2 regions of the Mesorhizobium sp. A556 genome follow, and region 2 is predicted to be linked to the other one. Evidence: predicted binding sites of a transcription regulator. Region 2 holds the regulator's gene; the other holds the start of a gene.

Region 1 (3,895 bases), on a different contig from region 2:
CATCGCTGGCCAGGATCAGGTAGCCGCCCTCGCGAAAGCCGATGTCGGCTTCGGGGCCGAATTCGTCCTTCAGCCCGCGGAACAGGCCGAGCGTGAACTGCGACAGGCGGATGTTTTCCGGGATCGAGAATTGCTGGCGGATCGAGGCCATGGAGAGCGTCGTCGCCGAATGGGTGAATTGCGGATCGCGCTCGACCAGCGCGATGGTGCCGGCAAAGCCTTCCTTGCGCAGGTAGTAGGCGAGCGACGAGCCGACGATCGCCCCGCCGATGATCACGATATCGTAGTGCGCCATGCAGAAATTCCCGGAACCGTTGCGTGCTTTCCAATAGCACGCGCGCAGGAAACAGCTTTCGCCACGTTGTCGCAAGTCCTTGCAAGGGCCAGCTTTGCCGGGCAAGAAGACCAGATGAAAGAACCGTCCTACCGCCCGCGCCGCTCGGTGCTCTATGTGCCCGCCGCCAATGACAAGGCGCTGGCCAAGATTGGCTCGCTCGCCTGCGACGTCGTCGTCATCGACCTGGAGGATTCCGTCGCGCCCGGCGAAAAAGGCGCGGCGCGCGAAAAGCTGAAAGGCATTCTCGCCGGGAAGCGGCGTTGCGAGATGGTGGTGCGCATCAATGCGCTGTCCAGCGAATGGGGCATGGACGATCTCCTGGTGGCGGCAAGCTGCGAGCCGGACGGCATTTTGCTGCCGAAGGTCGACACGGCCCGCGATGTGCTGGAAGCCGGCGATGCGCTGGACGATGCCTTTGCGCCGGACGAGGTGAAACTGTGGGCGATGATCGAAACGCCGAAGGCGATGCTCAATATCGGCGCGATCGCCGAACTTGGCCGCGACCCGGCCTCGCGGCTTGATTGTTTCGTGGCCGGAACGAACGACCTGGCCAAGGAAACCGGCGTTTTGGCGACACCCGACCGGCGCTATCTGGTGCCATGGCTGATGCAGATGGTGCTGGCGGCGCGGGCCGGCGGGATCGACCTTCTGGACGGCGTCTTCAACGATTTCCGCGATGTGGACGGCTTTGCCCGCGAATGTGGGGAGGCGGCAAGCATGGGCTTCGATGGCAAGACGCTGATCCATCCGTCGCAGGTCGAGCCGGCCAACGCGGCGTTTTCACCTTCGCAGCAAGCCATTGCCGAAGCACGGGCCATCCACGACGCTTTCGCGCTGGCCGGGAACACGCAAAAAGGCGTGATCGGATTGAACGGGAAAATGGTCGAGCGCCTGCATCTGGCGCAGGCTGAAAAACTGCTGGCAAAGGCGACCGCCATCGGGGCATGATCGCCACACCTCTCATCGCAGGGATAGACCAATGCGCCTCTATCGTTTTCTCACCGCCATCGACGACGCCTCCTTCTGCCACAAGGTGACGGCGGCGCTGAACAAGGGCTGGCACCTCTACGGTTCGCCGACCTACGCCTATGACAAAAAGGAAAAGATCATGCGCTGCGGCCAGGCCGTGGTGAAGGACGTCGACGGCCAGGAATACGAGGCCGGCAAGACCAAGCTCAGCGATTGGTAGGGTTGGGCGACGGGTCGTTTAAACGGCGGCGTTGGGCGGCATGCCGGGGAAAAAATTACTCGGCCTCTTCCTCGAGCTTTTCCATGTCGTCGTCCGACAGGCCGAAATGGTGGCCGATCTCGTGGATGAGCACATGGGTGACGATGTCGCCCAACGTCTCCTCGTTTTCGGACCAGTAGTCCAGCATCGCCCGGCGGTAGAGCGTGACACGGTTCGGGCCTTCGCCGGTCTGCGGGTTCCAGCGTTCGGCGATGCCGCGCCCCTCGAACAGGCCAAGCAGGTCGAAGGGTGTTTCCAGCGACAGATCGTCCATGATCTCGTCGGTCGGGAATTCGGCGACTTGGATGATGATCTCGCCGGTCAGCTTGCGGAACTCCTCAGGCAGATGCGCATAGACCTCCATGGCCAGGAACTCCATCTCCTCCAGCGAGGGCGAAAGCTCGTCGTGCCAGGTGCGGGTCTTGTAGATGCGGGCCATGCGGTTTCCTTTGTCGCCCGCATATAGGCTTTTGCGCCGGAATCGGCAAATGACGGCGGCTTGATGAACCCGCCCTCAGGCAAGAGGAATAAATTCTTTTGCGACTCCGATTGACTCTCAGAGTAGCCTCTGGAATCTATAAGAACATAACAGGAACAATTTTGCTGGAAGCTGAACCGTCATGGCGAAGGATGCCGCGGCGCGGGAAACTGTTTTTGCCCTGCGTCGCCAGATCGCGAAGATCGAAGGATCGTTGCCGGAGCCCTTGCGGGCGCCCGCCGATGCGGATGACGCGGCGGTCCGGCGCTACGGCGTTGGAGCCGGCAATGCGGCCTTGCCTACCGGCGTCGAGCGGCTCGACGCCGCCCTAGGCGGTGGCCTGCCGAGAGCGGCGCTGATCGAGATTCACGGCACGGAAACGCGCGACGCGGGCGCTGTCGCCGGCTTCATGCTGGCCCTGGTCAGCCTTATCCTCAAGCGGCAGGCAGATCTTGGAGCGCCGGTCCTGTGGATCGGCACGACCGGAATGTTTGGCGAAACCGGCTTTCCCCATGCCAGGGGGCTTCAGGCCATGTTCGGCATCGAGCCCGAAACCCTGCTCTTTTGCGAGGCGAAAAAACTCACTGACGCCTTGTGGATCGCCGAGGAGGCGGCGCGGCTGGCAGCCCCTGCCGCCGTGGTGCTGGAGGTTCACGGCAATCCGCAACGGCTCGACCTGACCGCGACGCGGCGGCTGCATGCAAGGGCGCAACAGACCGGCCGGCCGCTGTTCCTGCTGCGGCATGCGGCCGAGGCCGAGCCGACGGCGGCCCCCATGCGCCTCCTGGTGGCGCCGGCCGCGTCGGCGCTGCGCGAAACGATCGGCGCTCCGCTCGCGGGCTCTATCGGCCGGCCCGCCTTCACCGTCGCCATCGGCAAGAGCCGCACCGCCTTGCCCGGACAATTCATACTGGAGTGGAACCCCGATGAACGCATTTTCGAGGAACGAAGAGACGAGGAAAAGCGGTCAGCGGATTCTCAGCCTGTGGTTTCCCTATCTCGCCACGGAACGGATCCTGCGGCAGCGCCTGGGACGGTGCTGGCGTTCAGACAAGACACCGGAGGGCCAGCCGACGAATGGGAGGCCGGCCAGCCGGCCGCTGGTGGTCCGCCATCTCGACCGCAACGCCCAGCGCATCGCCGCGCTCGACAGGCAGGCTGAAGCGCTCGGCCTGAAGCGCGGCATGGGCGTTGCCGATGCGCGCGCCATGCATCCGGCAATCGACATCGTCGAGGCCGATCCGCCGGCCGACCGTCGCCTGCTCGAGGGGCTGGCCGACTGGTGCGACCGCTACACGCCGCTGGTGGCGATGGACGGGGCGGACGGGCTGTTCCTCGACATTACCGGCTGCGCGCATCTTTTCGGCGGCGAGAAGGCGATGCTGGAGGGCATGCTGGCGCGGTTTCTTCAACAGGGCTTTGATGCCCGCGCTGGCATCGCCTCGACAGTCGGCGCGGCGTGGGCGGCTTCGCGCTTTTCCAGCCGCCGCATCGTTGCCGCCGGCGAAGAGGAAAATCTGCTTGCCCCGCTGCCGCTTGTCGCGCTGCGCATCGAGCCCGGCGTGCGCGAAAGCCTGGAAAGCGTCGGCCTGCGCCGGGTAGGAAGCGTCATGGAAACGCCGCGTGGGCCGCTTGCCCGCCGGTTCGGTGCGGCATTGCTTTGTCGCCTCGATCAGGCGCTTGGCCGGTTGGACGAGGCGGTGTCGCCGCGCCTGCCGGCAGCGCCGCTTTCGGTCGAGCGGCATCTGGCTGAGCCGGTGACGCAGGTCGAAGACATCGAGCACCTGACCAAAAGCCTGGCGCAGGCGCTGAAATCGGACCTCGAACGCCGCGGCGAAGGTGCCCGCTCGCT
Region 2 (5,244 bases):
GCCGGCATCCCGGACGCCATCAACGAAGCCATGCGCAAGACTGGCATTTACCACATCATCTCGATTTCTGGCCTGCACATGGCGCTGGTTGCCGGCACGATCATGCTGCTGCTGCGCGGCGGGTTCGCGCTGTTTCCCGATTTCTCCTCGCGCCGGCCGGTGAAAAAATATGCCGCCGCCGCCGCGCTCTTTTCCATCGCCGCCTATCTTGCCATTTCGGGCGTCGTGGTGGCCGCCGAGCGCAGTTTCATCATGCTGGCGGTCATGCTGCTGGCCGTGCTGTTCGACCGCGCGGCGCTGACCATGCGCAATCTGGCCATTTCCGCCATTGCGGTGATCGTGGTGTCGCCGCACGAGGTCGTCGGCCCGAGCTTCCAGATGTCGTTTGCGGCAACCGCGGCCCTGGTCGGCGCCTATGCCGGCTGGTCCGATTACCGGTCGGGGCGGGCAGGCGGCAAGGTGCCCGCGCGCCGCTCTGTCGCAGGCCTTCTGTCACGCAAATTCCTGGCGGGAATGGGCGGTCTCGCGATGACGTCCATCATCGCCGGAGGCGCTACGACGCTTTATGCCATGTGGCATTTCCAGCGCGTCGCGCCGCTCAGCCTGTTTGCCAATCTGGCGGTGATGCCCATCGTCTCGGTCATCGTCATGCCGTTTGCCGTGCTTGCCGCGCTGGCCATGCCGTTCGGCGCGGATGGCCCCTTCCTCTATGTCATGGGCAGGGGGCTGGCCGCGATGATCGTCATATCCGACTGGATCGCGGCGCGCTCGCCCATCGACGCGGTCGGCCTCGTTTCCGTCCAGTCGGTGCTGTTCATCACCGGCGCGCTGGTCTTTGCCACGATGGCGACCACCTGGCTACGGCTTGCGGCACTACCCCTGGCGATTGCCGGTCTGCTGGCGGTGCCCATGGTGAAGACGCCGGACGTGCTGGTGTCGGAGGATGCTCGGCTTGTCGCCGTGTCGATCGGCGGGGGCGAACTGGCGGTCAACCGACCTCGACCCAACGCGTTCACCATCGACAATTGGCGCCGCGCGCTCAATGCCGAAACCGTCATTAAGCCGGAGATGGTCAAGGTTAAAACCTCAGGGGCCAAAACCCTCGAGTTTGACCTTGCCGACAGCATGGAACTACCGCCGGGAACGCCGTTCCTGTGCGCGCAAGGCCTGTGTGTCGCCCGTCACGAGGCCGGCGCGCTGGTTGCCCATGCGCAGGACGCCAAGGCGGCCAGACCCGCCTGCGCCTTCGCGAGCGTGATCATCATCGACGACGCGACCGCCTCCGACCCATGCCGCGATCCGCTGGTCACGGTGATCACCAAGCGCCAACTGGCTCGCTCCGGCAGCGTCGAGATATTCTTCAACCGGCAATCGGCAGCAGTACCGGCGGAAATCCGTTTCGCCGTCGAAGAACACTATCGGCCCTGGCACACGCAGCGGAAGTTTTCACGCGAGGCCCGCGGCTTGCCGCCTTATAAAAAGGTGGTTCGGACAAGAACCAAAACGACCGGTGTCACCACAGCGGGCGACGATTGAGCCCAACGCGGCGGCTGTCGAGCGATCTTGCTGGATTAAGCCAGCGTTTTGAACACGACGGCCGACTAGCATTTGCCATGCCAGTTCAGGAAGGCCGTCGACTCAGTAACGTCGGATCAGCCCGACCAGTTTGCCCTGCACCTTGACCCTGTCAGGTCCGAAGATGCGCGTTTCGTAGGCGGGATTGGCGGCTTCAAGCGCGATGGACGCGCCCTTGCGGCGAAACCGCTTCAGCGTGGCTTCTTCCTCATCGACGAGGGCGACGATAATTTCGCCGGGATTGGCGGTGTTGGCATTGCGGATGATGACCGTATCGCCGTCGAAGATGCCGGCCTCGATCATCGAATCGCCCTTCACCTCCAGCGCGTAGTGCTCACCGCCCATGATCATGTCCGGCGGAACCGAGATCGAATGCGTCTTGTGCTGGATGGCGTCGATCGGCACGCCGGCGGCGATGCGTCCCATGACCGGGATCGAGACATTGGCGGCGACATCGTCGTCATTGCCCGCGCTCTGCAGCCGAGAGTTCTTGCCTTGCCCGCCCGAATTGCCCTGGCCCGAACCATTCTGACCCTGGCCACCCTGAATGACGCTGGGCGAAAATTTGCGCGCCCCGTTGAAACTGGGCGTCAGCGATTCCGGCATGCGCAAGACTTCGAGAGCACGTGCGCGGTTGGGAAGCCGGCGGATGAAGCCGCGTTCCTCCAGTGCGGTAATCAGGCGATGAATCCCCGACTTCGAGGCAAGATCGAGCGCATCCTTCATCTCGTCGAAGGAGGGCGGAACGCCGCTCTCCTTCAGCCTTTCGTTGATGAAGAGAAGCAGTTCGTGTTGCTTGCGCGTCAGCATGGCGGCCCCCGGCGGTCCGATATGGAATCGGAAAAACAAAACCAGAACAAACAGTATCTGTTCCAGTTGTGTTCCGCAACCATTTAAAGTTTAATGAATGTGTTGACGATTTGTTCAGCGTAACATCAGCACGCGGCAGGCGTCGCCGGCCTGCGCGGCAGGCGCAAAGGGTTCGCGCACGATCAGGCCGCCCGCTTCAGTCATTCTTCGCAGCATCGACGAATCCTGAACACCGAACGGCGTCGCCACCAGCGCGCCTGTACCGTCGCGCACCGCCGCGCGAACATAGTCCTGGCGCAGATCGTTGGCCGGCATGGGTGCGCCGAGAAGCGCGTCGCGCAGGTCGGGGCGGTAGGCGCGGCCGCCAAGGCGCGCAAGCAGCGGCTTGAGGAAAAGCTGCGAGCAAACCAGGCTGGCGACCGGGTTGCCGGGCAGGCCGATGCAGCGGATAGTGTTCAGCCGGCCCGACATCAACGGCTTGCCGGGGCGCATCGCCACCTTCCAGAAGTCCAGCACCATGCCTTCGTCGGCGAGCACCTCGTGGACGAGGTCGTGGTCGCCGACGGAAGCGCCCCCCAGCGTGACGATGACATCGGCACCGGCTGCCACGGCCTGCCGCACCAGCGCGGCGATGGCCTCCCTGCGGTCCGCCGCAATGCCGAGATCGAGAGCGCGCGCGCCGACCGAATGCGCGGTTGCAGCGACCCCGTAGGCGTTGGACGAGATGATCTGGCCGGGGCCGAGCACGCTGCCCGGTGCGCGCAGTTCGTCGCCGGTGGCGATGATGGCGACCAGCGGCCTCCGCACCACGCTCACGCTTGGATGATTGGCGGAGGCCGCGAGCGAAAGGGCCGCCGGATCGAGCAGGCGGCCGGCCTCCAGAAGAACGTCACCGGTAACGAAATCGAGGCCGGCGCGGCGGATGTTGCGGCCCTTGTCCGTCGGCTCCAGCACCTCGACGGACGCGTTGCCAAGATCGCGGACGTTTTCCTGGATGACGATGGTGTCTGCGCCTTCGGGTAGCGGCGCGCCGGTGAAGATGCGCACGGCCTGGCCGGTGCCAACGCTGCCTGCAAAACTGCGACCGGCCGGTGCCGTACCGACCACCGAGAGCCGTGCGGGCAGCGTAGCGATATCGGCGAAACGCACCGCATAGCCGTCCATGGCCGACGCGTCGAAGGGCGGCTGGGTGCGCAGCGCCACGATCGGTTCCGCCAGCACGCGGTCCATCGCCTCGAACAGGGGCACGCTTTCACTGGTGAGCGGTTCCGTGCCGTCCAGCAGGCGTTCGAGCGCCTCGGCGACCGGAACCAGCGCCATTACGCTTCCGCCTGGTAGGCGCCGGACTTGCCACCGGTCTTTTCTACCAGCCGGATGCCGGAAATCACCATGGCGCGGTCAACCGCCTTGGCCATGTCGTAGATGGTCAGGCAGGCGACGGAAGCGGCGGTCAGCGCCTCCATCTCGACGCCGGTCTTGCCGGTGACGCGGGCCAACGCGGTAATTTTAAGGCCGGGCAAGGCATGGTCGGGTTCGATGTCGACCGACACCTTGGTCAAAAGCAGCGGATGGCAGAGCGGGATGAGTTCGTGCGTCTTCTTGGCAGCCATGATGCCGGCAATGCGCGCGGTGCCGAGCACGTCGCCCTTCTTGGCGTTGCCGGCGAGGATCATCGCCAGCGTTTCGGGCAGCATGGTCACGAACCCTTCGGCGACCGCCGTGCGGGTAGTCTCGGCCTTGTCGCCGACATCGACCATATGCGCCTCGCCCTGCGCGCCGAGATGGGTGAGGCGGCTAGACATGTTCCGCAGCGGTGGCCGCCCCGGTCAGCAGCAGCCGTGTCGCCTGCGCCACATCTTCCTGCCGCATCAGGCTTTCGCCGATCAGGAACGTGCCGATATGGCTCTTTTCCAGCCGCTTGCAGTCTTCGTGCGAAAAAATACCGCTCTCGCTGACCAAAAGCCGGCCCTCTGGGACCATCGAGGCCAGCCGCTCGGACACGTCCAGGCTGGTTTCGAACGTGCGCAGATTGCGGTTGTTGATGCCGATTAGCCGCGATTCGAACTTTAGCGCGCGTTCCAGTTCGGCCTCGTCATGCACCTCGATCAGCGCGTCCATGCCCAGCGCGAAGGCGGTGTCTTCCAGTTCTCGCGCCATGGCGTCATCGACGCTGGCCATGATGATGAGGATGGCATCCGCGCCCCAGGCGCGCGCCTCATAAACTTGATAGGGATCGAACAGGAAGTCCTTGCGCAAAGCGGGCAGGGCGACTGCCGCCCGCGCACCGGTCAGAAATTCCGGCGCACCCTGGAAGGACGGCCCATCAGTCAGCACGGAAAGGCAGGCAGCGCCGCCCGTCTCGTAGGCTTTCGCCAGCACCGGCGGGTCGAAATCGGCCCGGATCAGACCTTTTGAGGGGCTTGCCTTCTTGATCTCGGCAATCAGGCCGAATTCTTTGGCGCTCCGCTTGGCTTCCAGTGCCGCCAGAAAGCCGCGCGGCGCGTCAGCATCGGCGGCGCGCGCCTTAATCTCGGCCAGCGGCGTGCGGGCCTTGGCGGCGGCGATCTCGTCGCGCTTGTAGGCTTCGATCTTGCGCAGGATATCGGCCATGGCTCTATTCGTTCGATACTTTCACAAGCGCGTCGAGCATGGCAAGCGCGCGACCGCTGTCGATCGTCTGGGCGGCGGTCTGCATGCCGTCGGCAAGCGTCGTTGCCCTGCCGGCAACGACAAGGCCGGCGCCCGCATTCATCAGCACGGTGTCGCGGAACGCGCCGGGCGCGCCGCCAAGCATGGCCCGAAGCGCTTGCGCGTTGGTGGTGGAATCGCCGCCGCGCAAATCCTGCTTGTTCCAGCGTT

The links. The regulator LexA, encoded in region 2, represses DNA repair genes until DNA is damaged. The targets are predictions, from matches to a motif close to TGTTCNNNNTGTGTTCNG.
Region 1: a site for LexA is predicted at 2,145-2,162, ahead of ACX3P0_RS10515 (ImuA family protein). Genes of this name have one in related genera too.

The regions. Positions count from the first base shown of each region.
Region 1 is NZ_JBTMXA010000004.1:18,573-22,467, forward strand. It holds gene ACX3P0_RS10495 (NAD(P)/FAD-dependent oxidoreductase) at 1-295, opposite strand, end outside; gene ACX3P0_RS10500 (HpcH/HpaI aldolase/citrate lyase family protein) at 410-1,285, shown strand; gene ACX3P0_RS10505 (DUF1737 domain-containing protein) at 1,317-1,526, shown strand; gene ACX3P0_RS10510 (metallopeptidase family protein) at 1,582-2,004, opposite strand; gene ACX3P0_RS10515 (ImuA family protein) at 2,186-3,205, shown strand; gene ACX3P0_RS10520 (Y-family DNA polymerase) at 3,147-3,895, shown strand, end outside.
Region 2 is NZ_JBTMXA010000001.1:873,366-878,609, reverse strand. It holds gene ACX3P0_RS04410 (ComEC/Rec2 family competence protein) at 1-1,536, shown strand, start outside; gene lexA (transcriptional repressor LexA) at 1,639-2,385, opposite strand; gene ACX3P0_RS04400 (molybdopterin molybdotransferase MoeA) at 2,500-3,705, opposite strand; gene moaC (cyclic pyranopterin monophosphate synthase MoaC) at 3,705-4,187, opposite strand; gene trpC (indole-3-glycerol phosphate synthase TrpC) at 4,180-4,995, opposite strand; gene trpD (anthranilate phosphoribosyltransferase) at 5,000-5,244, opposite strand, start outside.